DNA from 3 places in the Mixta sp. BE291 genome. Region 3 is predicted to be linked to each of the others. Evidence: predicted binding sites of a transcription regulator. Region 3 holds the regulator's gene; each other region holds the start of a gene.
What was found. The regulator PurR, encoded in region 3, represses purine synthesis genes. The targets are predictions, from matches to a motif close to CANGCAAACGTTTGCNTG.
Positions count from the first base shown of each region.

Region 1: a site for PurR is predicted at 2,982-2,999, ahead of glyA (serine hydroxymethyltransferase). Genes of this name have one in related genera too.
Region 2: a site for PurR is predicted at 3,384-3,401, ahead of purL (phosphoribosylformylglycinamidine synthase). Genes of this name have one in related genera too.

Region 1 covers NZ_JAVDXN010000007.1:47,334-55,443, forward strand. Annotated here, with positions in the region: gene glrR (two-component system response regulator GlrR) at 1-342, shown strand, start outside; gene glnB (nitrogen regulatory protein P-II) at 462-800, shown strand; gene J2X14_RS16320 (aspartate/glutamate racemase family protein) at 880-1,572, opposite strand; gene hmpA (NO-inducible flavohemoprotein) at 1,609-2,790, opposite strand; gene glyA (serine hydroxymethyltransferase) at 3,111-4,364, shown strand; gene J2X14_RS16335 (3-phenylpropionate MFS transporter) at 4,492-5,646, shown strand; gene csiE (stationary phase inducible protein CsiE) at 5,629-6,897, opposite strand; gene J2X14_RS16345 (DUF1007 family protein) at 7,022-7,669, shown strand; gene J2X14_RS16350 (nickel/cobalt transporter) at 7,660-8,110, shown strand, end outside.
Region 2 covers NZ_JAVDXN010000007.1:34,865-42,974, reverse strand. Annotated here, with positions in the region: gene purL (phosphoribosylformylglycinamidine synthase) at 1-3,299, opposite strand, end outside; gene mltF (membrane-bound lytic murein transglycosylase MltF) at 3,564-5,021, shown strand; gene tadA (tRNA adenosine(34) deaminase TadA) at 5,029-5,532, opposite strand; gene yfhb (phosphatidylglycerophosphatase C) at 5,593-6,228, opposite strand; gene J2X14_RS16275 (MurR/RpiR family transcriptional regulator) at 6,457-7,296, shown strand; gene J2X14_RS16270 (YfhL family 4Fe-4S dicluster ferredoxin) at 7,356-7,610, shown strand; gene acpS (holo-ACP synthase) at 7,623-8,003, opposite strand; gene pdxJ (pyridoxine 5'-phosphate synthase) at 8,003-8,110, opposite strand, start outside.
Region 3 covers NZ_JAVDXN010000001.1:738,037-746,146, forward strand. Annotated here, with positions in the region: gene punR (DNA-binding transcriptional activator PunR) at 1-754, shown strand, start outside; gene purR (HTH-type transcriptional repressor PurR) at 788-1,813, opposite strand; gene cydH (cytochrome bd-I oxidase subunit CydH) at 2,100-2,189, shown strand; gene J2X14_RS03575 (C40 family peptidase) at 2,250-3,056, opposite strand; gene J2X14_RS03580 (Grx4 family monothiol glutaredoxin) at 3,415-3,750, shown strand; gene rnt (ribonuclease T) at 3,808-4,482, opposite strand; gene gloA (lactoylglutathione lyase) at 4,584-4,991, opposite strand; gene eptA (phosphoethanolamine transferase EptA) at 5,301-6,935, opposite strand; gene J2X14_RS03600 (DUF1289 domain-containing protein) at 7,130-7,369, shown strand; gene J2X14_RS03605 (aldo/keto reductase) at 7,442-8,110, shown strand, end outside.

The DNA of each region.
Region 1 (8,110 bases), on a different contig from region 3:
GTACGCAGTTTCTCAACCGATGCCATGAAGCGTCTGATGAGCGCCAGCTGGCCCGGCAATGTGCGCCAGCTGGTGAACGTGATTGAACAGTGCGTAGCCCTGAGCTCCGCGCCGGTGATTAGCGAGGCGCTGGTGGAGCAGGCGCTGGCGGGCGAAAATACCGCGTTGCCAACCTTTGTCGAGGCGCGTAACCAGTTCGAACTGAACTATCTGCGTAAATTGTTGCAGATGACCAAAGGCAACGTCACTAACGCCGCCAGGCTGGCTGGACGTAATCGCACAGAGTTTTATAAGCTGCTGTCACGCCACGAGCTGGACGCCAACGACTTCAAAGAGCCATAGTTTTTAGTGCCTTTCACGCGGTGAGATATGGTAGCTTAGCCTGCGAAAACAGAGGGCGTATCTACCGCAAATAGAATGATTACCCGTCCGGCCACGGAGGGAGAGAAAAAGGGTCCGTTATGAAAAAGATTGACGCAATTATCAAACCGTTCAAGCTCGACGATGTGCGCGAAGCGCTGGCTGAGGTGGGTATCACCGGGATGACCGTCACGGAAGTAAAGGGTTTTGGACGCCAGAAAGGGCATACGGAACTTTATCGCGGCGCTGAATATATGGTGGATTTTCTGCCGAAAGTAAAAATTGAAATCGTGGTGGCTGACGATATCGTTGATACCTGCGTCGATACCATTATGCAGACGGCGCAAACCGGCAAAATCGGCGACGGTAAAATCTTTGTTTACGATGTCGCGCGCGTGGTACGTATCCGTACCGGCGAAGAGGATGAAGAGGCGATCTAATCCTGCACGCAACAAAAGCCCAGGCGTTGGTCGCCGGGCTTTATCGCTTAGAGATCCGGTGTTGAACCCGCGCTTGCTGTCAGGCCAACGCCAGCGCAACGGCGGCTTCAGCATGGATTTGCGTGGTGTCAAACAGCGGAACCGTCGCGTCCTGTTGATCGATAAGCAGCGTGATTTCCGTACAGCCCATAATTATCGCCTCCGCTCCCTGCGCCACCAACTCTTCGATGACGGCACGATACTTTTCGCGCGAAGCGGCATTAATGTGGCCAAGGCACAGCTCCTGATAGATCACCTGATGCACGGTTTCGCGTCCCGCCTCGTCAGGAATGAGCACCTCAATGCCATATTCATGTTGCAGCCGCTGTTTATAAAACGCCTGCTCCATGGTAAAGCGGGTACCTAACAGACCGACTTTGCCCAGTCCGGCGGTTTTAATCGCTTCGGCGGTGGCGTCGGCAATATGCAGCAGCGGAAGCGACGTCGCCGAAGTGATGGCTGGCGCGACTTTATGCATGGTGTTAGTGCAGAGCACGATAAAATCCGCGCCCGCCGCCTGCAACGCACGGCCCGCCGCCGCCAGCTTTTCTCCGGCCTCCTGCCAGTTTCCCGCTGCCTGCAGCTGCTCTATTTCATAAAAATCGACGCTGTACAGCACCAGCCTGGCGGAGTGCAAACCGCCAAGCTGCGCATTAACGCCTTCGTTGATAATTTTGTAATAGAGCGCCGTGGACTCCCAGCTCATCCCGCCCAGCAAACCGATTGTTTTCATGCTTCACCTGCGTAAAAAACAGAATCAGCAATCAGCTTAAACCACTTTGTGCGGGCCAAAAACCTCATAATGAATATGATCATTCGCTACGCCCGCATCCAGCAGCTGACGCGCAACAAACTGCATAAAGCTCACCGGGCCGCAAAGATAGTAGTGGCGATCGGTAGTGATCAGATCGGCGACAGCGGCCAGGTTCATGACGCCCTGCGCATCAAAGCGCCCGGCATCCTCGGCACGCGGCGTGTTATACCAGACATGGCTGCTGAAGTGGGCAAGCTGTGCGCCGGTTTGCGCCACCTCATCGGCAAACGCATGACGCGCGCCATTTTCTGCCGCGTGCAGCCAGCTTACCGACGCCTGATGCTGCTGTTGCGCGAGGGCATGCAGCATCGCCAGCATGGGCGTTAAGCCGACGCCAGCGGAAATCAGGGTAACCGGCGTGGCCGTATCGACCTGCAGGAAAAAATCACCGGCCGGCGCCGCCAGGTTAACCACGTCGCCAACTTTCGCCTTCGCATGCAGCCAGCCGGAGACGGTGCCAAGCGCCTCACATTTTACGGCGATGCGATAATCGCGGCCGTTTGGCGCATGGGTCAGGGAATATTGACGGATTTCATGATTCGCGAAGTCAGGATCCTGCACATGCACGCCCAGGTACTGGCCAGGGTTAAAATCCGCTACCGGTTTGCCATCTACCGGCGTCAGGGTAAAGCTTTTAATGACCTCGCTCTGCGGCTGAATCGCGCTGATGCGGAACGCGCGGGTGCCACGCCAGCCGCCCTGTTTTTCCTCATGTTCATGGTAAATCTCTTCTTCGCGCTGAATAAACACATTGGCCAACACGCCATAAGCTTTGGCCCAGGCATCCAGCACCTCCGCACCTGGGTTGAGCATCTCATCAATGGTCGCCAGCAGATGCTTACCGACAATCTGATACTGCTCTGGCTTAATGGAAAAGCTGGTGTGTTTCTGCGCGATACGTTCAACGGCGGGCAGCAAGGCCGCCAGATTCTCGAGGTTGGCACCATAAGCGCAGATGGCGTCAAATAAAGCCTGACGCTGATCGCCATTGCGCTGATTGCTCATGTTAAACACATCTTTCAGCTCCGGATTATGGGTAAACATCCGGTCATAAAAGTAAGCGGTCAGCGCAGGTCCAGTTGCTGCCACAGCAGGCAGCGTGGATTTAACGGTAGCGATAGTTTGGGCATCAAGCATGGTGGTTCTCCAGTGAAATTTATAAGTTGCATTTTAAATGCATGTTAAATGGTTTTGTCGGGATTTGTAAATAACCCTGAAAAAATAAAGGACGCTGCGGTTAACAATAATGAAAAATATGCAAGCGATAGCTGAAGAACTATCGTGATAAAAGTGGGAAGGGAATCAGGCTGGAGGCCTTGCCAGCGCTCAAGCCAATCGTTTGCGTAAAAAGCGGGTCGTGAGGCTATGCTTCCACCGGTAAAACGGTTTACACTGTTGGCCTTCGCCCGTCAGGGCCGTATAGTGCCGTTTAAAGTTAGCTGAGTCAGGAGATGCGGATGTTAAAGCGAGATATGAACATTGCCGATTACGATGCCGAGTTATGGCAAGCAATGGAGCAAGAAAACGTGCGTCAGGAAGAGCATATTGAACTGATTGCTTCCGAAAACTACACCAGCCCGCGCGTAATGCAGGCGCAAGGTTCACAGCTGACCAATAAATATGCCGAAGGCTATCCGGGCAAGCGCTACTACGGCGGTTGTGAATATGTTGATATTGTTGAGCAGCTGGCGATCGATCGTGCTAAGGAACTGTTCGGCGCCGACTATGCCAACGTCCAGCCGCATTCTGGTTCTCAGGCAAACTTCGCGGTCTATACCGCACTGCTGCAGCCGGGCGATACCATTTTAGGTATGAATCTCGCGCACGGCGGCCACCTGACGCACGGTTCTCCGGTTAACCTTTCCGGTAAACTGTACAACGTTGTGCCTTACGGCATCGACGAGACGGGCAAAATCGATTATGACGAGCTGGCTTCGCTGGCGCAGCAGCACAAGCCGAAAATGATTATCGGCGGCTTCTCGGCCTATTCTGGCGTGTGCGACTGGGCAAAAATGCGTGAAATCGCCGACAGCGTTGGCGCTTACCTGTTTGTCGATATGGCGCACGTGGCTGGCCTGATCGCCGCCGATGTTTATCCGAACCCGGTTCCGCATGCACATATCGTTACCACCACTACCCACAAAACGCTGGCGGGTCCGCGCGGCGGCCTGATCCTGGCGAAGGGCGGCGACGAAGATCTGTATAAGAAACTGAACTCTGCCGTGTTCCCTGGCGGCCAGGGCGGCCCGCTGATGCACGTGATCGCCGGTAAAGCGGTGGCGCTGAAAGAAGCGATGGAGCCAGAGTTCCGCGTTTATCAGCAGCAGGTAGCTAAGAACGCCAAGGCGATGGTTGAAGTGTTCCTGGCGCGTGGCTATAACGTGGTTTCCGGCGGTACGCACAACCATCTGTTCCTGCTGGATCTGGTTGATAAAGGCCTTACCGGTAAAGAAGCGGATGCCGCACTGGGCCGCGCTAACATCACCGTTAACAAAAACAGCGTGCCGAACGATCCCAAAAGCCCGTTTGTCACCTCTGGTATCCGTATCGGTACGCCAGCGGTAACCCGTCGCGGCTTTAAGGAAGATGAAGTGCGCGAGCTGGCTGGCTGGATTGTCGACGTACTGGACAACATTAATGATGAAGCGACCATTGAGCGCGTGAAGCAGAAAGTGCTGGAAGTCTGCGCCCGCTTCCCGGTTTACGCTTAATCGTCTTCCCTCGTTTTTGCTGACAAGCCCTGGCCCGTTGGTCGGGGCTTTTTTATGGTCAATGTCGCCCTTAATTGCTTATCGTTCACCGATTTGCCAAAGTAAGCGCCTCATTGTCGGGGGAAATATGACAATCCGTTCAACATACTGGTTAGCACTCGGTTACTTCACCTACTTCTTTTGTTATGGCATCTATCTTCCTTTCTGGGCGGTATGGCTAAAAGGCAGCGGCCTGGATGCGGAAAAAATCGGCCTGCTGCTGGGCGCGGGGATGATTGCCCGCTTTGTCGGCAGCCTGCTGATCGCCTCACGCGTACGCGATCCGTCGCAGCTGGTGCTGGCTCTGCGTCTGCTGGCGTTGTTAACGCTGTTATGCGCCGCGGGCTTTTGGCTGGGGCAGCAGTGGCTGTGGCTGCTGTTGGTGATGATCGGCTTCAATCTGTTTTTCTCGCCGCTGGTGCCGCTTAGCGATGCGCTGGCCGCCACCTGGACACGTCAAATCGCGCTGCCTTACGGGCCGGTAAGGCTGTGGGGATCGCTGGCGTTTGTGATCAGCTCGGCGCTGACCGGCGTGCTGATTACCGCCTGGAACAGTCAGGCGATTCTGGCGCTGTTAAGCGTGGGCCTTGTAATGATGCTGGGCGGCATGCTGCTGCGACCGGCGGTGATGCCGCTGGGGGAAACGCGCGCCGCGCAGAGCGCAGGCTGGGGCGAATGGCGATCGCTGCTGCGGGAAAACAGCGTCTGGCGTTTTCTGCTTTGCGTAACGCTGATGCAGGGCGCGCATGCCGCCTATTATGGCTTCAGCGCTATCTGGTGGCAGGAGGCGGGCTACTCCGCCAGCGTGGTGGGCTATCTGTGGTCGCTGGGCGTGGTGGCGGAAATCATTATCTTTGCACTGAGCAATCGCCTGTTTCGCCGCTGGCGCGCGCGCGATCTGCTGCTGCTTTCCGGCATCTGCGCACTGGTGCGCTGGAGCCTGATGGCTTCGACCACCGCGCTGCCGTGGCTGATTGTCGCCCAGATCTTGCACTGCGGCAGTTTTACCGTGTGTCATCTGGCGGCGATGCGTTTTATCGCTGCGCGGCAGGGCGGGGAAGTGATTCGCCTGCAATCGATCTATTCAGCGCTGGCGATGGGCGGCGGGATCGCGGTGATGACCATGGTTTGCGGCGTGCTGTTCCAGCATTTGCAGGGCAATATCTTCTGGTTAATGGCGTTGCTGGTGCTGCCGGCGCTGTTTTTACGTCCGCGCGTGCAGCCATCAGGACTCCAGCAATAGGCGAATACGCTGTTGTTGATGCGGCGTTAGCGGCAGTTCGGCGTGAATCAACGGCGGCGAATAGAGCGGCAGCGGGGCGGCATAAGGCGAGATCACCAGCGTCACGCCTTTTGGCGCCCCGTGACGCTGGAAGTCGCACATGGCTAAATATTTAATATTCAACGGCAACAGCGTTAACTCCCGCAGCTGTTGCTCTAACGCCTTTTCCAGCGTCGCGTCCTCGCCGGTTAGCAGCAGCACCTGCTTCTCCTGCAGGGCGCTCTCCTGCATCAGCCATGAGCCGAAAATAACCGCGATCAGGCCCATCTCTTCTGCTGAAAAGCGAATGCCATAATGCTGTTCGAAGTTTTCGATAGCGGTTTGCGTGGTGCGCAGCAGGCGCGGGTAAAGGCGAATCACCTCTTCTGACAGGCTGTTATCAATGCCGACTGCAAAATGGCAGCGATCCAGCGCCTGCGCCAGGTGCGTATAAAGCTGGCTGCACAGCCCCTTTTCATTGCTGAAGCGCATACCTGAAAGCGACTGAAAACGCGCCATCAGCCATTGCGTTTGCTCCATCAGTTCGAGTTCGCAGTGATGAGATAGCTGACCGGGCGAAGGGGCATGAATCATGCTAAACAGCAGCGTATAAAAATTAATTTCGCTGGCGGCAGGGGCAAAACGGCAGCGCCGTTGCCAGTGTTGAATCACCACCTGCGCTGCCCGCCGCTCAGCTTTGTTCTCCAGCCAGAGCTGCTGCTGGACGGAGAAAACCGCCTGCCGCGTGTGGCATAGCGAATATTGCATAAACAGCTGTAAAAATAGCCGATCGCGCGCGCTAAAGCTGCGCTGTAAACGGCCTGCGCAGTGGGCGATCAGCGCTTGCAGATTGCGCTCGTTATAGACCAGCTTTTCTATCTGGCGCGCCCGTAGCTGCTGGCGCAAAGCGGGAATAAAATTTCCTTCGATAAAAACCGGAGAGACACGCAGCGCGCGGCGCAGCCAGTGCAGCAGGCAGAGACGCCTGTCCAGTTCGTCGCCCTGCAGCAAAAAGCTGCCATCCTGCTGCTGTAAAATGCCAAGGCGGTGATAACGCTGGATCTCTTCACCGACCTCCGCTATATCTTGCCGGGCAAGCGAAGGATCGACATGATTGAGTTGGCACAGGCTATCCAGAGTCAGTAACGGCTCAGGCAAGTAGAGCATCAGCAGGAGATGACAACGACGCTGGGAACTGGAGAAGAGTGGTGCTGTGGGTGTAGCAGAACTCATCATAAATTTTCCGGTCAGTCATACCAAAAATAAGCATAGACAACCGACGTAACAACAGATGCGCGGCGACATTTTTTTATCCAGACGTTAACCTGGGTCACAGAATTGCCGTAAGGGAAGATGAATGACAGCAACCTATTCGATCAAACGCGCCGCTATTGGCTGCCTGGCGCTGCTCCTTTCGCCTTTAGCCTGGTCTCATCCACACAGCTTTATCGCCATGCAAACCACGCCGGTGGTCAGCGGTGATGCGCTGACCGGACTGAAAATGGTCTGGACCATGGATGAGATCACCTCAGCCGATCTGCTTTATGATGCGGGTGATGCCGCGCCCGCTTCGCCGGTGTGGAAAAAGCTGGCGGCGGAAGTGATGGCTAACGTGCTGGCGCAGCACTATTTCACCGAATTCTGGCATCAGGGCAAAGCGGTAAAGTTTGCTAATCTGCCGCCCTCCTATGCCTTGTCGCGCAGCGGGGCGCAGGCCGTGTTGACCTTTGTGTTGCCGCTGGCGCAGCCGCAGCCGCTGCAAGGCCAGACCTATACTTTTAGCGTGTTTGATCCTACTTATTTTGTTGATATGTCGTGGAAAAATGCGCAGGCGCTGAGCCTGCCCGATACGCTGGCGTCGCGCTGCAAGCTAACGCTGCAAACGCCGCAGCCGGATGCGGCGTTGAAAGATTTCGCCCTGTCGCTGGATAAAGCCGATGCGCCGCCGGAAAGCATGGATCTGGGCCGTCAGTTTGCGCAAAAGGTAACGTTCTCATGTCAGTGATGATGCAACAGCATGAACGACGCTGGCACAGCCTGTGGCCATTGTGGAGCGTGCTGGCGCTGGCGCTGCTGGCCGCGTTAGCCGCCTGGTGGTACTGGCCGCAGCTGCTGTGGCAGAGCGTGAACTGGCAAAAAAGCCTGCATCAGCAGATGATTGGCCTGCTGCAGCGCGCGGCGCAGCATCCGCATCAGGCCGGACTGGCTCTGCTGGGCTTCAGCCTCGCGTATGGCATTTTACATGCGTTGGGGCCAGGCCATGGCAAAGTGGTCATCGCCACGTTTCTCGCGACCCATCCTGTGCGCCTGAAAACCAGCCTGCGGCTGACGCTGGCCGCCGCTATTGTGCAGGGCGGGGTGGCGATAGCGCTGGTGACAGTGGTGTTGATTGTGCTGCAAGCCTCTTCGCGCCAGCTGCATTTAAGCAGTTACTGGCTGGAGAAGG
Region 2 (8,110 bases), on a different contig from region 3:
ACGTCGCCATACGAGAAGCCGCCACAGGCGACCAGTGCCTGAACCTCTTCCAGCGTGCTGCGCCCCGCCAGCAGATCGCTCATATGCACATCAACCGCATCAAAACCGGCGCGATGGAAAGCCGCCGCCATTTCAACGTGCGAGTTAACGCCCTGCTCACGCAGCACCGCCACTTTTGGCCGTGCGCCGCGGGCAATAAAGGGAGCGGCGATATCCTCCTGCGGCTTAAAGGTCAGATCAACATTCAGCCCCGGATCGTTGTCATCTTTTTTCGCTTCATGTTCCTGATCGGCACACGCCGGGTTATCACGCAGGCGCTGCATCTGCCAGGTGGTTTCTGCCCACCAGATGCGCAGCGTGGAGCGGCTTTCGCTGTAGATGGCGCGCTCGCCCGCGCGGATCACGAAGCGATCGCCAGGCAACGCCTTACCAAGGTAGTGAACGCAGTCGCTCAGGCCATGCTCGCCCAGCAGCGCTTCCACCGCAGCGCGGTCCTGCGCACGAACCTGAATCACCGCGCCCAGCTCTTCATTAAACAGCGCGGCCAGCGCATCCGCACCCAGCGTGGCGATATCCGCCTCGATCCCGCAGTGACCGGCAAACGCCATTTCCGCCAGCGTAACCAGCAGGCCGCCGTCGGAGCGGTCATGATAGGCCAGCAGCTTTCCGGCCTGCACCAGCGCCTGCATGGCGCTGAAGAAGCCTGCCAGCTGCTGCACATCGCGTACATCGGCGGGCTTATCGCCCAGCTGACGGAACACCTGCGCCAGCGCGGTAGCGCCTAATGCGTTCTGACCTTCCCCTAAGTCGATCAGCAGCAGTGCGTTATCCTCTGCCGCCTGTAGCTGCGGCGTTACCGTACGACGTACATCTTCAACGCGGGCAAATGCCGTGATCACCAGCGACAGCGGCGCGGTAACTTCACGCTGCTCGTTACCTTGCTGCCAGCGGGTTTTCATCGACATCGAATCTTTACCCACCGGAATGGTCAGTTCCAGCGCCGGGCACAGCTCTTCACCAATCGCTTTTACCGCATCGTACAGGCCGGCATCTTCGCCCGGGTGTCCGGCGGCGGCCATCCAGTTAGCCGAAAGCTTCACGCGTTTCAGCGCGCCGATATCGGTTGCCGCCAGGTTAGTTAATGCCTCGCCTACCGCCAGACGCGCCGAGGCGGCAAAGTCCAGCAGCGCCACCGGCGCACGCTCGCCGATAGAGAACGCTTCGCCATGATAGCTATCGAGACTGGCGGTAGTGACCGCACAGTTCGCCACCGGAATCTGCCATGGGCCGACCATCTGGTCACGCGCCACCATCCCGGTTACGCTGCGGTCGCCAATGGTGATCAGGAAGGTTTTCTCCGCCACGGTCGGCAGATGCATCACGCGTTTGACCGCCTCTTCCAGCGTAATACCGTCACGGACCAGCGCTTCGCCCTGCGCCTGCTGGCGGCTGACGTCACGCGTCATCTTCGGCGTTTTGCCTAACAGTACATCCAGCGGCATATCAATCGGCTGATTGTCGAAGTGGCTATCGGATAGCGTTAAATGCTGCTCTTCCGTGGCTTCACCAATCACCGCATAAGGCGCGCGCTCACGCTGGCACAGCTGGTCAAACAGCGCCAGTTTGTCTGGCGCCACCGCCAGCACATAGCGCTCCTGCGATTCGTTACACCAAACTTCAAGCGGGCTCATGCCCGGCTCATCATTCAGAATATCGCGCAGGTTGAAACGACCGCCGCGCCCGCCGTCGCTGACCAACTCCGGCATCGCGTTCGACAGGCCGCCCGCGCCAACATCATGGATAAACAGAATCGGGTTTTGCTCGCCCAGCTGCCAGCAGCGGTCGATAACTTCCTGACAGCGGCGTTCCATTTCCGGGTTATCGCGCTGCACCGACGCAAAATCGAGATCGGCATCAGACTGACCAGAGGTCATGGAGGAGGCCGCGCCGCCGCCAAGGCCAATATTCATCGCCGGACCGCCCAGCACAATCAGCTGCGCGCCCACGGTGATTTCGCCTTTCTGCACATGGTCGGCGCGAATATTGCCGATCCCGCCCGCCAGCATAATCGGCTTATGGTAGCCGCGCACTTCGCTGCCGTTATGGCTGTTTACCCGCTCTTCATAGGTACGGAAATAGCCGTTCAGCGCCGGACGGCCAAATTCATTATTGAATGCCGCGCCGCCCAGCGGGCCGTCGGTCATGATATCCAGCGCGCTGACGATACGATCCGGCTTGCCGAAATCCTCTTCCCATGGCTGTTCGAAGCCAGGAATACGCAGGTTAGACACCGAGAAGCCCACCAGCCCCGCTTTTGGCTTCGCGCCGCGTCCGGTGGCGCCTTCGTCACGAATTTCGCCGCCGGAACCGGTCGCCGCGCCCGGCCACGGTGAGATCGCCGTCGGGTGGTTATGGGTTTCTACTTTCATCAGGATATGAGTCGGTTCCTGATGGAAATCGTAAATGCCCTGCTGCGTATCGGCATAGAAGCGCCCCACCGCCGAGCCTTCCATCACTGCGGCGTTATCTTTATAGGCCGACAGCACATAGTCCGGCGTCTGGGCGAAGGTGTTTTTGATCATTTTGAACAGGGATTTCGGCTGCGATACGCCGTCGATTACCCAGTCCGCATTAAAAATTTTATGGCGGCAATGCTCAGAGTTCGCCTGAGCAAACATATACAGCTCAATATCGTTCGGGTTGCGCCCCAGTTTTTCAAACGCCGCCAGCAGATAGTCGATCTCATCATCGGCTAACGCCAGGCCCAGCTTCTGATTCGCCGCCTCCAGTGCGCTACGCCCCTGCGCCAGAATATCCACGCTCTGCAGCGGCTGCGGCTGTTGCTGCACGAAAAGTTTTTCCGCTTCCTGTAACTCGCTAAACACCGTTTCCATCATGCGATCGTGCAGCAGCGCCGCCAGCTGCGACCATTGCGCTTCGGTTAGCTGCGGCGCCTGCACATAAAAGGCCAGCCCGCGCTCAAGGCGACGCACCTGCGGCAAATCACAGTTATGAGCGATATCAGTGGCTTTAGAAGACCAGGGTGAAAGCGTACCCGGACGCGGCGTGACCAGCAGTAAACGCCCTTGTGGCGCATGTTCGGCGAGAGAGGGACCGTATTTCAGCAGACGTTGCAGGCGGGATTTTTCTTCTGCGGTCAGCGGTGCGCTGACATCAGCAAAATGGACATACTCGGCGTAAATATCACTCACCGGCAGGTGAGCATCCTGAAAGCGGGTCAGCAGTTTGTTTACACGAAATGCCGACAGAGCGGGCGAACCACGCAGAATTTCCATCATTAAGATCTCTCGTCAGAGCGCCGGAGGACGCTTCTTTGGGCGCAACAGGGAAAACGGGCGGTATTATAAAGAAACGACGCCGGTAACGAAACCGTTTGCGTGGAAATTTCCACCCTGAGAAATAGCCTGAAAATTACACGATTCCTGCTATTAAAGTTGCTCTACGCCGCTTTGTTGCGCAAAATGCTCCACGCTCTGGGATTTAATAGATAACAAACGCTGCCCGAAGAGACAGAGGCCTGAGAGCCACCGAGAGATAACTATTTGAAACGCCTGAAAATTAATTATCTGCTTATCGGGTTGATCACCGTGCTGCTGGCAGTAGCGCTTTGGCCAACCATCCCGTGGTACGGCGGGACACAGGATAAAATTGCGCAGATAAAATCACGGGGAGTGCTACGAATCAGTACCATTAATTCCCCGTTGACTTACTACACCGTCAATAACGCACCGGCTGGAATGGATTACGAGCTGGCGAAGCGCTTCGCCGATTATCTGGGCGTCACGTTGCAGGTTACTGTGCGCCAGAATCTCAATGACCTGTTTGACGACCTGGATGATAATGATGCCGATCTGCTGGCTGCCGGGCTGATTTATAACAGCGAGCGGCTGGCGCGTTTTCGTACCGGCCCCAGTTATTATTCCGTTTCGCAGCAGCTGGTTTATCGCATCGGCACCCCGCGACCAAAGAACCTCGGCAACCTGAAAGGACGGCTGACGGTGGCTTCCGGCTCCGCCTATATGTCTACGCTGCGTAATATCAAAGAGAATCAGTACCCCGATCTGGACTGGGCTATCTCGACCGACCAAGGGCCAAAAGCGTTGCTGGAAGCGGTTGCGGACGGCGAGCTGGATTACACCGTTGGAGATTCCATTACCATCGGGCTGCTGCAGCGTATTCATCCGCAGCTGGCGGTGGCGTTTGATATCACCGAGGAAGAGCCGGTCACCTGGTATACGCAGCGCGATGAGGATGACAGCCTCTCTGCGGCGATGCTTGATTTCTTTAGCCAGATGGAAGAGGAAGGCGCGATGGCGCGACTGGAGGAGAAATACCTTGGTCATGTCGGCGCCTTTGACTATGTCGATACCCGCACCTTTCTGCGTGCGATCGATGATACGCTGCCCGGCATCCGCCCGCTGTTTGAGCGCTATGCGACGGAAATAGACTGGCGACTGCTGGCGGCAATCTCTTATCAGGAGTCGCACTGGAATCCTCAGGCGACGTCGCCAACCGGCGTACGCGGTCTGATGATGCTGACGCGCAATACCGCCGAAAGCCTGAACGTCAGCGATCGTCTTGATCCTGAGCAGAGCGTGCGCGGCGGCACCGAATATTTGCTGCGCATGATGGATAAATTCCCCTCCTCGGTGCCGGAAGATGAACGTATCTGGTTTGCGCTGGCAGCCTATAACATGGGTTACGCGCATATGCTGGATGTGCGCAAGCTGACCGAAAAACAGGGTGGCGATCCCGATAGCTGGGCAGACGTTAAGCTACGTTTGCCGATGCTGAGCCAGAAGCGCTATTACAGCCAGACCACCTATGGCTATGCGCGCGGGCACGAGGCCTATAATTATGTGGAGAATATTCGCAAGTATCAGCTCAGCCTGGTGGGTTACCTGCAAGAGCAGGAGAAAAAGCTGGCCCAGCGCAAGGCGCTGGAGGCCGCTTTAGGCGAAGGTTATCCGGCGGTTGCGCCTGATATCGCCATGAACTGATTCGGTTTCAGGAAGGATCGGCCTGCTGCTGCGCCAGGCGCTGCGCGCGCTTTTGTTCGCGGCGCATACGAAAAAAATCACTGAGTATCGCGGAACATTCATCTGCCAGCACGCCATGCACCACCTTGACCTGGTGGTTCATGCCCGGATGTCCCAAAATATCCATCAGCGAACCGGCCGCGCCGGTTTTTCCATCTCTGGCGCCAAACACCAGCCGATCAATGCGGCTATGAACAATCGCGCCCGCGCACATCACACACGGCTCCAGCGTGACATAAAGCGTGGTATTGAGCAGGCGATAGTTCCCCAGCGCCTGGCCTCCCTGACGCAGCGCCATCATCTCGGCGTGCGCCGTGGGATCGTGCTGACCGATGGGCCCGTTCCACCCTTCGCCAATCATCTGTTCGCCCTGTACCAGCACTGCTCCCACCGGAACTTCGCCCTGCTCACGCGCCCGCTGCGCCAGCTGTAACGCATAGCGCATCCAGTATTCATCACTTGTTTCGCCCACAGTACTCTCCAGCGGAAAAAATGCGGCTGGCATTATAACCAAACCAGTTAATAGACCCAATTATTCCAGTTGTTGCAGTTTCCCATGAGGCGTAACGCGCCAGCGATGCTGGCAAAAGTAGAGCAACGGGTTATCCTGTTTGCTGTCGCTGTAGCCGCTGTAGAGCTGTAACGGCGTACCGATTTTCTCTTCCAGCTGCACGACTTTCTCATGACCAAGGCAGCGCAGGCTAAGAACACGCCCGCCCCAGCCTCGCGCCATCTGGCTGGCGATAAGCTTCACGCGCGGCAGAAAAGCGGAATCGAAATAGACCTGCTCCACCAGCGGCTGCGGCGAACCGGTGATTAACCAGACATCAGCATCCTCGCTGCTGAGATAATCGGTCAGGCGCTGCTGCACCACGGGAAACGCCACCACGCGCTGCCGGAACCAGCGGGCAAAGTTCGCCTCACGGCGCTGCAATGTCGCTTCGCTGTGCCCAAAGGTGATCGACCACAGCAGCAGGCTCATGGGCCAGCGCGCCGCGCGCCCCTTGATCAACAACCCTGCGCCCACCACCGGCAACAGCGGTATCACCAACAGCAAATTAAGCGGTTGTCGCCACAGCAGATAGCGCATAAAGGTGCCAAACATATCCTGTTGATGTAAGGTACCGTCCAGATCGAAAAATACCACTCGTCGTTGCGAGTCCGCCATTAAACCGCTCTCCTTCAATAAGCCTTTTGCTTCAGCATTCATTAGTGTAGACAGTAGCAGCCATCACTGGCTAACGGCAGCCTGTTTGCAATGTGATTTGGCTTCCGTTTTGATCCGCGTTATAACATCACTTCAACAATGCTTTATGCTTATTCTTCAGTGGGTAAGTTGCTAAAGTGGCGTTCACGTCCGCTTTTAGCTGGCAATATCAATCTGAAGGAGTCCGCCATGAGTGCCTTGTTACGCATCCGCCAACTCTATTCGGGGCTGGCGCTGAACGAGCGTCGGCTGGCCGATTATCTTCTGGCGCAGCCCGCTCATGCCTGCCAGCTTAGCTCACCGCGCCTGGCGCAGGAAGCGGGCGTGAGTCAGTCCAGCGTGGTTAAATTTGCCCAAAAGCTGGGCTATAAGGGTTTTCCGGCGCTAAAGCTGGCGCTGAATGAATCGTTGCAGGCTAAAGAGTCGATTACGGTACATAACCATATTTTAAGCGGCGATCCGCTAAAGGTGGTGGGCGAAAAGCTGTTTACGGAAAAGGTCTCGGCGATCCGCGCCACGCTGGATATCAACAGCGAAGAAAAGCTGCTGGAGACGCTGGCGCTGATAAAACGCGCCGATCGTATTGTGCTGGTCGGTATGGGCGCATCGGGGCTGGTGGCGAAAGATTTTTCATGGAAGCTGATGAAAATCGGCATCAGCGCGGTGGCGGAACAGGATATGCACGCGTTGCTGGCCAGCGTACAGGCGCTACGCGCCGGGGATCTGCTGCTGGCTATCTCCTACAGCGGCGAACGACGTGAGATCAATCTTGCCGCTCAGGAGGCGGTGCGCGTTGGCGCTTATGTGCTGGCCTTTACCGGTTTTACGCCAAACACACTGCAGCAGTGTGCGACGCATTGCCTCTATACCGTGGCGGAAGAACAGAGCACGCGCAGCGCGGCGATCTCCTCGACTTCGGCTCAGCTGGCGCTGACCGACTTACTGTTTATGGCGCTGGTGCAGCAGGATGCCGAGCGCGCTTCCGACTATATTCGCCACAGCGAGTCGCTGGTAAAAAAACTGGTATGATCTGTTAGCGCGCGTATAATGACCGCGCTTTAGGTTATTCAGGCGGGACCGGGAACATCATGGCGTTACTGATCACTAAAAAATGCATTAATTGCGATATGTGCGAACCGGAATGCCCAAACCAGGCGATTTCCATGGGCGATGAAATTTACGTTATCGACCCCTGGCTTTGTACTGAGTGCGTAGGACATTACGATACGCCGACCTGCATGAGCGTTTGCCCAATCGATAACACCATTGTTACCGATCCGGCGCATCAGGAAAATCGTGATCAGCTGTGGGAAAAGTTTGTGCTTATCCAGCAGGCAGTATGAGGCGTTTCCGCCTCAGCTTTCAATAATCACCGTGGCGCACGCGTAGTGACGCTCATCAGCCAGCGTAACATGCACGTTTTGCACCCCCAGTTTGGTTGCCAGCTCGGCCGCCTGCTGAAAAAAGCGTAGCTCCGGCTTACCAAGCGCATCGTTATAGACTTCAAACTGATTAAACGCCAGGCCACCGCGGATCCCGGTGCCGAATGCTTTCGCCGCCGCTTCTTTTACCGCGAAACGCTTGGCGAGAAAACGCACCGGCTGCTGATGCTTTTGATATTGTTGCCACTCGTTTTCACTTAGCACGCGGCGCGCCAGGCGATCGCCTGAACGGCTGATCACCCCTTCGATACGCTCGATTTCAACGATATCGGTGCCCAGTCCGAGAATAGCCATTAGCGACGCGCTTCCCGCATCAGCTGCTTCATCTCTTTTACCGCATCCGCCAGCCCGCTCATCAGCGCGCGGCCAATAATGGCGTGCCCGATATTCAGCTCGTGCAT
Region 3 (8,110 bases):
CCATCGCGACGTGGTACTCACTGAGGCAGGCGAGCTGTTTATTCGCGAAGGCCGTGCTGTTATCAAAAAAATGCTAGCCACGCGGCGGCAGTGCCAGCAGGTGGCGAATGGCTGGCGCGGGCAGTTAAGCATCGCCGTGGATCGCATTGTTAAGCCGCAGCGTACCCGTCAGCTGGTGCTTGATTTCTATCGGCACTTCCCGGATATGGAACTGCTGATCACGCCGGAAGTGTTTAACGGCGTTTGGGATGCGCTGGCGGACGAGCGGGTTGATGTGGCGATTGGCGCGACGCAGGCGATTCCGGTTGGCGGGCGCTTTGCCTTTCGCGATATGGGCGCGCTTAACTGGCGCTGCGTAGTAAGCGTTGATCATCCTTTAGCCAGCGTCAGCAGGCAGCTGGAGGATGATGATATTCGTCCCTGGCCCTCGCTGGTGCTGGAAGATACCTCGCGCGCATTGCCACGACGTACCACCTGGACGCTGGATAATCAGCGCCGTCTGGTGGTGCCCGACTGGGAAAGCGCGTTTGACTGCCTGCGTGCCGGGCTGTGTGTGGGCATGGTTCCCGGACATTTCGCCGCACCGCTGCTGAAAACCCGGCAGCTCACCGAGCTGGCGCTGCCGCAACCTTTTCCCGACAGCTTCTGTTGCGTCAGCTGGTCGGAGCAAAGCAGTTCGCCCGCGCTGCGCTGGCTGCTGGATTATCTTGGCGATACGGAAACGATCAATCGGGAATGGCTGCGGGAAGCGTAGCGGCTCAGGAACAGCGGTTCCTGAGCCTGAACCTTAGCGGCGGTAGTCGCGGAAGGGACCATCGGCGACAGAGCGGCGCTCAATCAGCGTAGGATGGACTTCAATGGTTTGCGATTCTTCACGTTTGCTGGTGATCCTGTCCAGCAGCATATCAAAAGCGGTTTCGCCCAGCTGCTCTTTCGGCTGATGCACTGTGGTCAGCGCAGGGGTAAAATAGCGGGCGTTGCGCACGTTATCGTAACCGATCACTGAAATATCCTGCGGCACGCGCAGTCCCAGCTCATCGGCGGCGCAAATCGCGCCCATCGCCATAATATCGCCGCCGCAGAAAACGGCGGTAGGGCGCTGCTTCTGCGCCAGGATTTGCTGCATAGCGCGATAGCCAGACTCTGGCTCAAAGTCGCCCTGAACGATCCACTCTTCGCGTACCGCAATGCTGGCCTCATTCAGCGCTTTGACAAAACCGGCGAAGCGCCCGCTGCCGGTGTTGCGTTCCATCTGACCGGGGATCACGCCGATATCACGATGTCCGCGCTCGATCAGATAGCGGCCAGCGAGATAGCCGCCCTGGAAAGCATTATCCAGCACGGTATCGGTAAAGTCGCCGCGCGATTCGCCCCAGTCCATGACTACCATAGGAATATTGCGGTTCTCCTCCAGCATCTTCAGCAGCGCTTCAGGATATTCGGAGCACATCACCAACAGGCCATCCACGCGCTTTTGCGCCATCATGGAAAGATAAGCCTGCTGTTTCTGTAAATCGTTATGGGCGTTGCCCAGAATCAGGGTATAGCCACGGGCGAAACAGCGCGTTTCCACCGCTTCGATAATCTCAGCGAAATAGGGCGCCTCGCTGGACGTCGCCAACAGGCCGATCGATTTAGTGTGGTTGACTTTCAGGCTGCGTGCGACCGCACTGGGCGAATAGTGTAGTTCTTTGATGGCTGCCCACACGGCCTCACGGGTTTCTTCCGCGACAAAACGGGTTTTATTGATGACGTGCGATACCGTGGTGGTAGAAACGCCGGCACGCTTTGCGACATCTTTGATTGTTGCCATTAAAAAGATACTCCTGCGCCTATCGTAATAGTTTGATAAGGCTAATGTTAATCGTTTGCGTCCCGATAGCGTTATTCAGCACGCGTATGGGTTATCATCAGGCGGGCTGAGGTACGTCTTAGCGGCGGGACGTCTTAAAATAAGGGTCGTCGACAACGGTGGTTTTGGTCGTTGCGCAACGCAAGGCGGGGATTCTACCAAGCTGGCGCAAAGAAAACGAGATTTTTACCAGGGAGTATGGGAAAATCTATACCGTTATTTTTTGTGTGGTTAAAGGAGAGGCCAAATGAGCACGGATTTAAAACTATCAATAGGCACCACGGTGGCGGCATTACTGGTGATCATGGCGTTTAGCTTCACCGCCGTTATCAATTAATCGCCAGCCAGAAATAAAAAAAGCCTGTCATATGACAGGCTTTTTTGTTGCGCAACCGCGTTAGCGAATGGTGCGCGGCGTCATCACGCGGCGAGCGCCAACGTAGTGCCGCTGCCAGTAATCATCGCTCAGCTGGCTAATCTGGATATCTTTACCGGTGCGCGGCGACTGGATAAAGCGTCCGTTACCGAGATAGACGCCGACGTGATCGGCTGCGCCACGATTATTAATGCGGAAGAACACCAGATCGCCTTTTTCCAGCGCTTCACGGTTAATCGATGCCGCATCACGCAGGTGGTACATTTCATTAGCGGTGCGGGGAATTTTAAACTTCACCACATCTTTATAGGCGTACCAGACCAAACCGCTACAGTCGAAACCGGTATGAGGCGAGGTGCCTCCCCACTGATAGGGCTTACCTAACTGGCTCATCAGTTTGTTCATCGCCGTTTCACGCGCCTTTTGATAGCGCTCACGATGCGCCTTGCTCATCTCCAGCGGGCCGCGCTTAGCGACTACAGCGGTTTTTTTCTCGCCGCGCTGGCGACCATAGCGCTGTTTGCTTTTTTTACTGATGCTTTTTTTTACGCTGGTGGTTTTAACCGCGCTACGACTCTTTTTCGTGCTGGCTGTGGCAACCGTGGCAGGTTTACTTTTCTTCTTTAGCTTGTTTTTTTCGACGCTGGCCGGACGGGCTTTTTTACTGGTGGTTTTTACCACCCGGCGCTTGCGACGGTCGTCGTCGCGGGCGGCTTTTTTATCAATTTTATGCTGAGTGGCTTTGACTGGCGCCTGCGGGGATGCCTCGGCAACGTTAAAAAAGAGTTGAGCAACGGTCAGCATAAAAAGCGTAATCAATAAACGCATGGTGTGGTTACACTCAAAGCGCAGTGATAGCGCAAGGTTAATCTTATTTCTGCCATAGCGACAGACTCCTGAAGGGCCAATTCTAATCGAACTTTTTGCGAAAAGATAAAGCCTTTTTTAGTGAAATAAACTTTAAATGCATATAGATGTAAAAATAAGCGTAAACAGGCGGTTATCTCAGCAAAGTTATTGCCAGGTATTAACCACCGCGCAATGCATCGCGCTGATACGGGTTATTTTGCTGTGACAAGCCGCTACAATAACCCGCGTCATTTAACCTTACAGAAAATGTCGTTTTCAGCAACCCGCTACAGTCGCTACAATCAATAGACACGAAGCATGCTATTTAAGGAAGGCAATTATGAGTACTGTTGAAAAAATTCAGCGCCAGATCGCAGAAAACCCGATTCTGCTTTACATGAAAGGCTCGCCGAAGTTACCCAGCTGTGGCTTTTCGGCGCAAACGGTTCAGGCTCTCTCTGCCTGTGGCGAGCGCTTCGCCTATGTGGATATCCTGCAAAGCCCTGACATTCGTGCTGAGCTGCCGAAATATGCTAACTGGCCCACCTTCCCGCAGCTGTGGGTAGATGGCGAACTGGTTGGCGGCTGCGATATCGTGATCGAGATGTTCCAGCGCGGCGAACTGCAGACGCTGATTAAAGAAACAGCAGAAAAATATAAAGAAGCGGAATAAATTTTCCGCTTACAACAGCAAAGGGCGCTTCAGGCGCCCTTTTTTACGGCGGACGGACTATTCACCGTCGCTGATTTCAGCAGGCTGTTCCTCATCGACCGGCAGCGGCGGCCAGCCGCCCAGACGTTTCCAGCGGTTTACCAGCTCGCAAAACAGCTCCGCCGTGCGCTCAGTGTCATACAGCGCCGAGTGCGCCTGGCTGGCGTCAAAAGCGATGCCTGCGGCCTTACAGGCTTTCGCCAGCACCGTCTGACCCACTACCAGCCCGCTCAGGGCCGCGGTATCAAAGGTGGCGAACGGATGAAACGGATTGCGCTTTAGCGCCGTTCGCTCAGCGGCGGCCATCATAAAACTGTGATCGAAATTGGCATTATGCGCAACGACAATGGCGCGATTGCAGCCCTGATCCTTTATGCCTTTGCGCACCTGTTTAAAGATAGCGTGCAGCGCATCATATTCATTGACCGCGCCGCGCAGCGGATTCTCAGGATCGATACCATTGAACGCCAGCGCCTCCGGATGCAGAATCGCGCCCGCAAAAGGCTCGACGTGAAAATGCAGCGTCTGGTCGCGTTGCAGCCAGCCATTTTCATCCATTTTCAACGTAACGGCGGCAATTTCCAGCAGTGCATCGGTTTTGGCGTTAAATCCGGCGGTTTCGATATCAATTACCACTGGATAAAAGCCGCGGAAGCGGTCAGATAATGCGTTCAGTTGTTTCGATTCAGACATCAGGATCTCATTGGCGAAAAAATGCAGCGCGCATTATGGCAAATTTCGCCAGGGGTTGCAGCAGCAGGAAAAAGAAGGGCGCCCGCAGGCGCCCAAAAAACTTAGTGGCCGAGGCCATGACCAGCGTGTTCGTTCTCAATCAGTTCGATTTTGTAACCGTCCGGGTCTTCAACAAAGGCGATAACGGTGTTGCCGCCTTTAACCGGGCCCGCTTCACGGGTCACTTTACCGCCCGCCTGACGAATTCGTTCGCAGGTTGCTGCGACATCATCCACGCCCAGCGCGATATGGCCATAGGCGTTGCCGAGATCATAGTGATCCACACCCCAGTTATAGGTCAGCTCAATCACTGCGCCTTCGCTTTCGTCGGTATAGCCAACAAACGCCAGGTTATATTTATATTCCTGATTTTCACTTTCGCGCAGCAGACGCATGCCCAGCACGCGAGTATAGAAATCCAGGGAACGTTGCATATCGCCAACGCGCAGCATGGTGTGAAGTAAGCGCATAATAGTCTCCAAAAAGGGGGTCATCATCCGATGACGGTCAAAAAAGCTTAGTATAGCTGCCTGTTACCAGACGGGAAAACCCACGATAGCCTTCAGTAGACCGGTCGTCTTGAAGCGGGTTTTTTAATTTAGCGCTCCGGCAACAGCTGCAAAATTGCCTGGAGCGCGTGGATTAACGCACTGCCCCCGTGTCATGTTTTGCTCGGCAAACAGAGCCATTTACCCCTGGCAAGCGGCTGTACACGGGCAGCCTGTGGGCCGTTTTATTCATGGCGCTCAGGGTAATAGACCAGTTGGTCTAATGCAACCTTAATGCGCCTGGCATCTTTTCAGCAGGTCAAGCTGTGGCTGATAAAGGCTGGTCTGCACGTTAACCATCCCTAACAGCGTATGAAAAACATTATCCTGCGAGATCTCATCCTGTTGCGCATGCTGTCGCAGGCAGGCTTGGTTAATGCCGAAAGTCCGGGCGTAATCGGCAGAGAGCCACAACAGGAAAGGGATGTGCGTCTGCTGGCTGGGCGCAAACAGATAAGGCGTGCCATGCAAATACATACCATGCTCGCCCAACGACTCACCATGGTCGGAGAGATAGATCAGCGCCACGTTAAAGCGCTGCTGATACGTTTTCAACAACTCGATAGTGTCGCTCAGCATCGCGTCGGTGTAGAGCAGCGTATTGTCATAAGTGTTCACCAGCGCCTGATGATCGCAATCCTGAATCTGTTTGCTGTCGCAGGTCGGCGTAAAGCGGCGCAGCGCGGGCGGATAACGTAAATAGTAAGCGGGGCCGTGACTGCCCATCTGATGCAGCACAATCACCGAATCATCCTTCACGCCATCAATATAGTGCGATAAACGATGCAGCAGCACTTCATCCAGGCAGGCGTCGTTGCGGCAAAGATCGGTAAGTTTCCATAAGGTCATATCGCTATGCGGAATACGGTCACAGGCACCTTTACAGCCGCCATCGTTCTCACGCCACATCACGTTGATGCCCGCATGGGCCAGCACATCCATTAAGCCTTCCTGATGATGCGCCAGGTTGGCGTTATAGTGCGCGCGCGTCATACCGGAAAACATACAGGGCACGGAGATCGCGGTTTCTGTTCCGCATGAGCTGGCGTGCTGATAGTAGATCACGTTCTGCTGTTTCAGTCTGGGATTGGTTTCCCGCGGGTAGCCGCCCAGCGAGAAGTTTTCCGCCCGCGCGGTTTCGCCCAGCACAAAAATAACCAGCGTCTTTTTCTCGGCGGCGTCGATAAGCGGGCCTTTTTGCGCATCCTGTCCGATGCGAACCAGCGCTTTACTGCCCTGTAGCCAGCGATTATCAGCATAATTAATCACGCCGCTAACGACGTTGGCGGGCGTGACCATTTTCACCAGGCCTTTATTATTGCGGAACAGCGAGGCGTAATCTTTATACATCAGGGCGGCAATCAGCAAAATTGTCAGCAGGCAGCTGATAGACCATAAGCCGCGCATCGCCAGAGCAAACCACCAGGGGCGTGTCGGCGTGATTTTAGTCACGCAAACAAGCAGCGCAGGAATGACGCCCAGCGCCAGCAACCATAACAGATAACGCAAGCTCAGCAGCGCGGTGGCTTCCTGCAAATCGGTTTCAAAAACGTTTTGCACCATATTGGTGTCAATCACCGTGCCGAAACTGTACATAAAATAGTTTGCCGCCGCACCGCACAGCAGCAGAATAATCAGCAGCGGCTTGCGGATCCAGGGCAACGCCAGCAGGTTAAAAATCAGCATAAAGGCGCAAAACAGCACCAGCGGAATCGAGGCGATAAACAGATAATCGTGCAGATGCGCACGCGGCGTGCGTTCTGCCGCGCGAATAATAAACTGAGCATTAAGAATAAAAGTAAAAAACAGCGCGCAGGCGACAAGGAACCACGATTCATTACAGCGTATTTTTTTCAGCATTCGCATCGTTAAACAAAATTGAACATTGCATATAGTCTGGCCTAAAAACCTTAATAAAACCTTAATGCAGGGTTAATGAGTGCGGGGCAAGGGGAATCATTCGTACTGCTTAACGGCGGCACACGGTAATTTTATGGCCAGGCTTGCGCTTCAGCCTGAAGCTGTCTTGAATAAAAGAAGGTGTTTACTCAGGAGGCGATGTGGCAGAGCAGCTTGAATTCTTCCCGGTGCCCAGCCCGTGCCGGGGTATTTGTCAGTCCGATGCGCGCGGCTACTGTCGTGGCTGCCTGCGCAGCCGTGAAGAGCGCTTTAACTGGATGCAATATAGCGATGCGCAGAAGCGCGACGTGCTGCGCCTCTGTCGCCAGCGCTGGCTACGCCTGCACCGCAATGAAAAACCTGCCGCGCCTGAGGAACCCCAACAGCCGTCACTGTTTTGATATCTTTCCCTTTTTTTCTCGGACGTCGGCGTATACTGCCTGTCATTAACCATGATTCGCAGAGGAAAAGAGATGACAGAACGCGTGCAGGTTGCGCCACAGGGGCCAGCGTTTTCCCGTCTGGTGATGGGCTACTGGCGGTTAATGGAGTGGCAGATGTCTGCTCAGCAGCTGACGACATTTATCGAGCAGCATCTGGCGCTGGGCATTACCACCGTCGATCATGCCGATATTTATGGCGATTATCAGTGTGAGGCCGCTTTCGGCGCGGCGCTGCGTCTGGACCCTTCGTTGCGTCAGCGGCTGGAGCTGGTCACCAAATGTGGCATCGCGACTACCGCTAAACCCGAAAACCAGCTGGGTCACTACATTACCGATGGCGATCATATTATCCGCAGTGCGGAAGCCTCGTTGCGTCATTTTTCTACCGATTATCTCGATCTGCTGCTGATTCATCGCCCCGACCCGTTAATGGACGCGGATGAGATCGCTGAAGCCTTTAGCGCGCTGCATCAGAGCGGCAAAGTACGCCATTTCGGCGTCTCCAATTTCACCCCGGCGCAGTTTGCGCTGTTACAGTCGCGCCTGCCGTTTACGCTGGCGACCAACCAGGTGGAAATCTCGCCGCTTTGCCAGGATACCCTGCTGGATGGCACGCTCGACCAGTGTCAGCAGCTGCGGATAAAGCCGATGGCCTGGTCCTGCCTTGGCGGTGGGCGTCTGTTCAGCGAAGAGAAATTT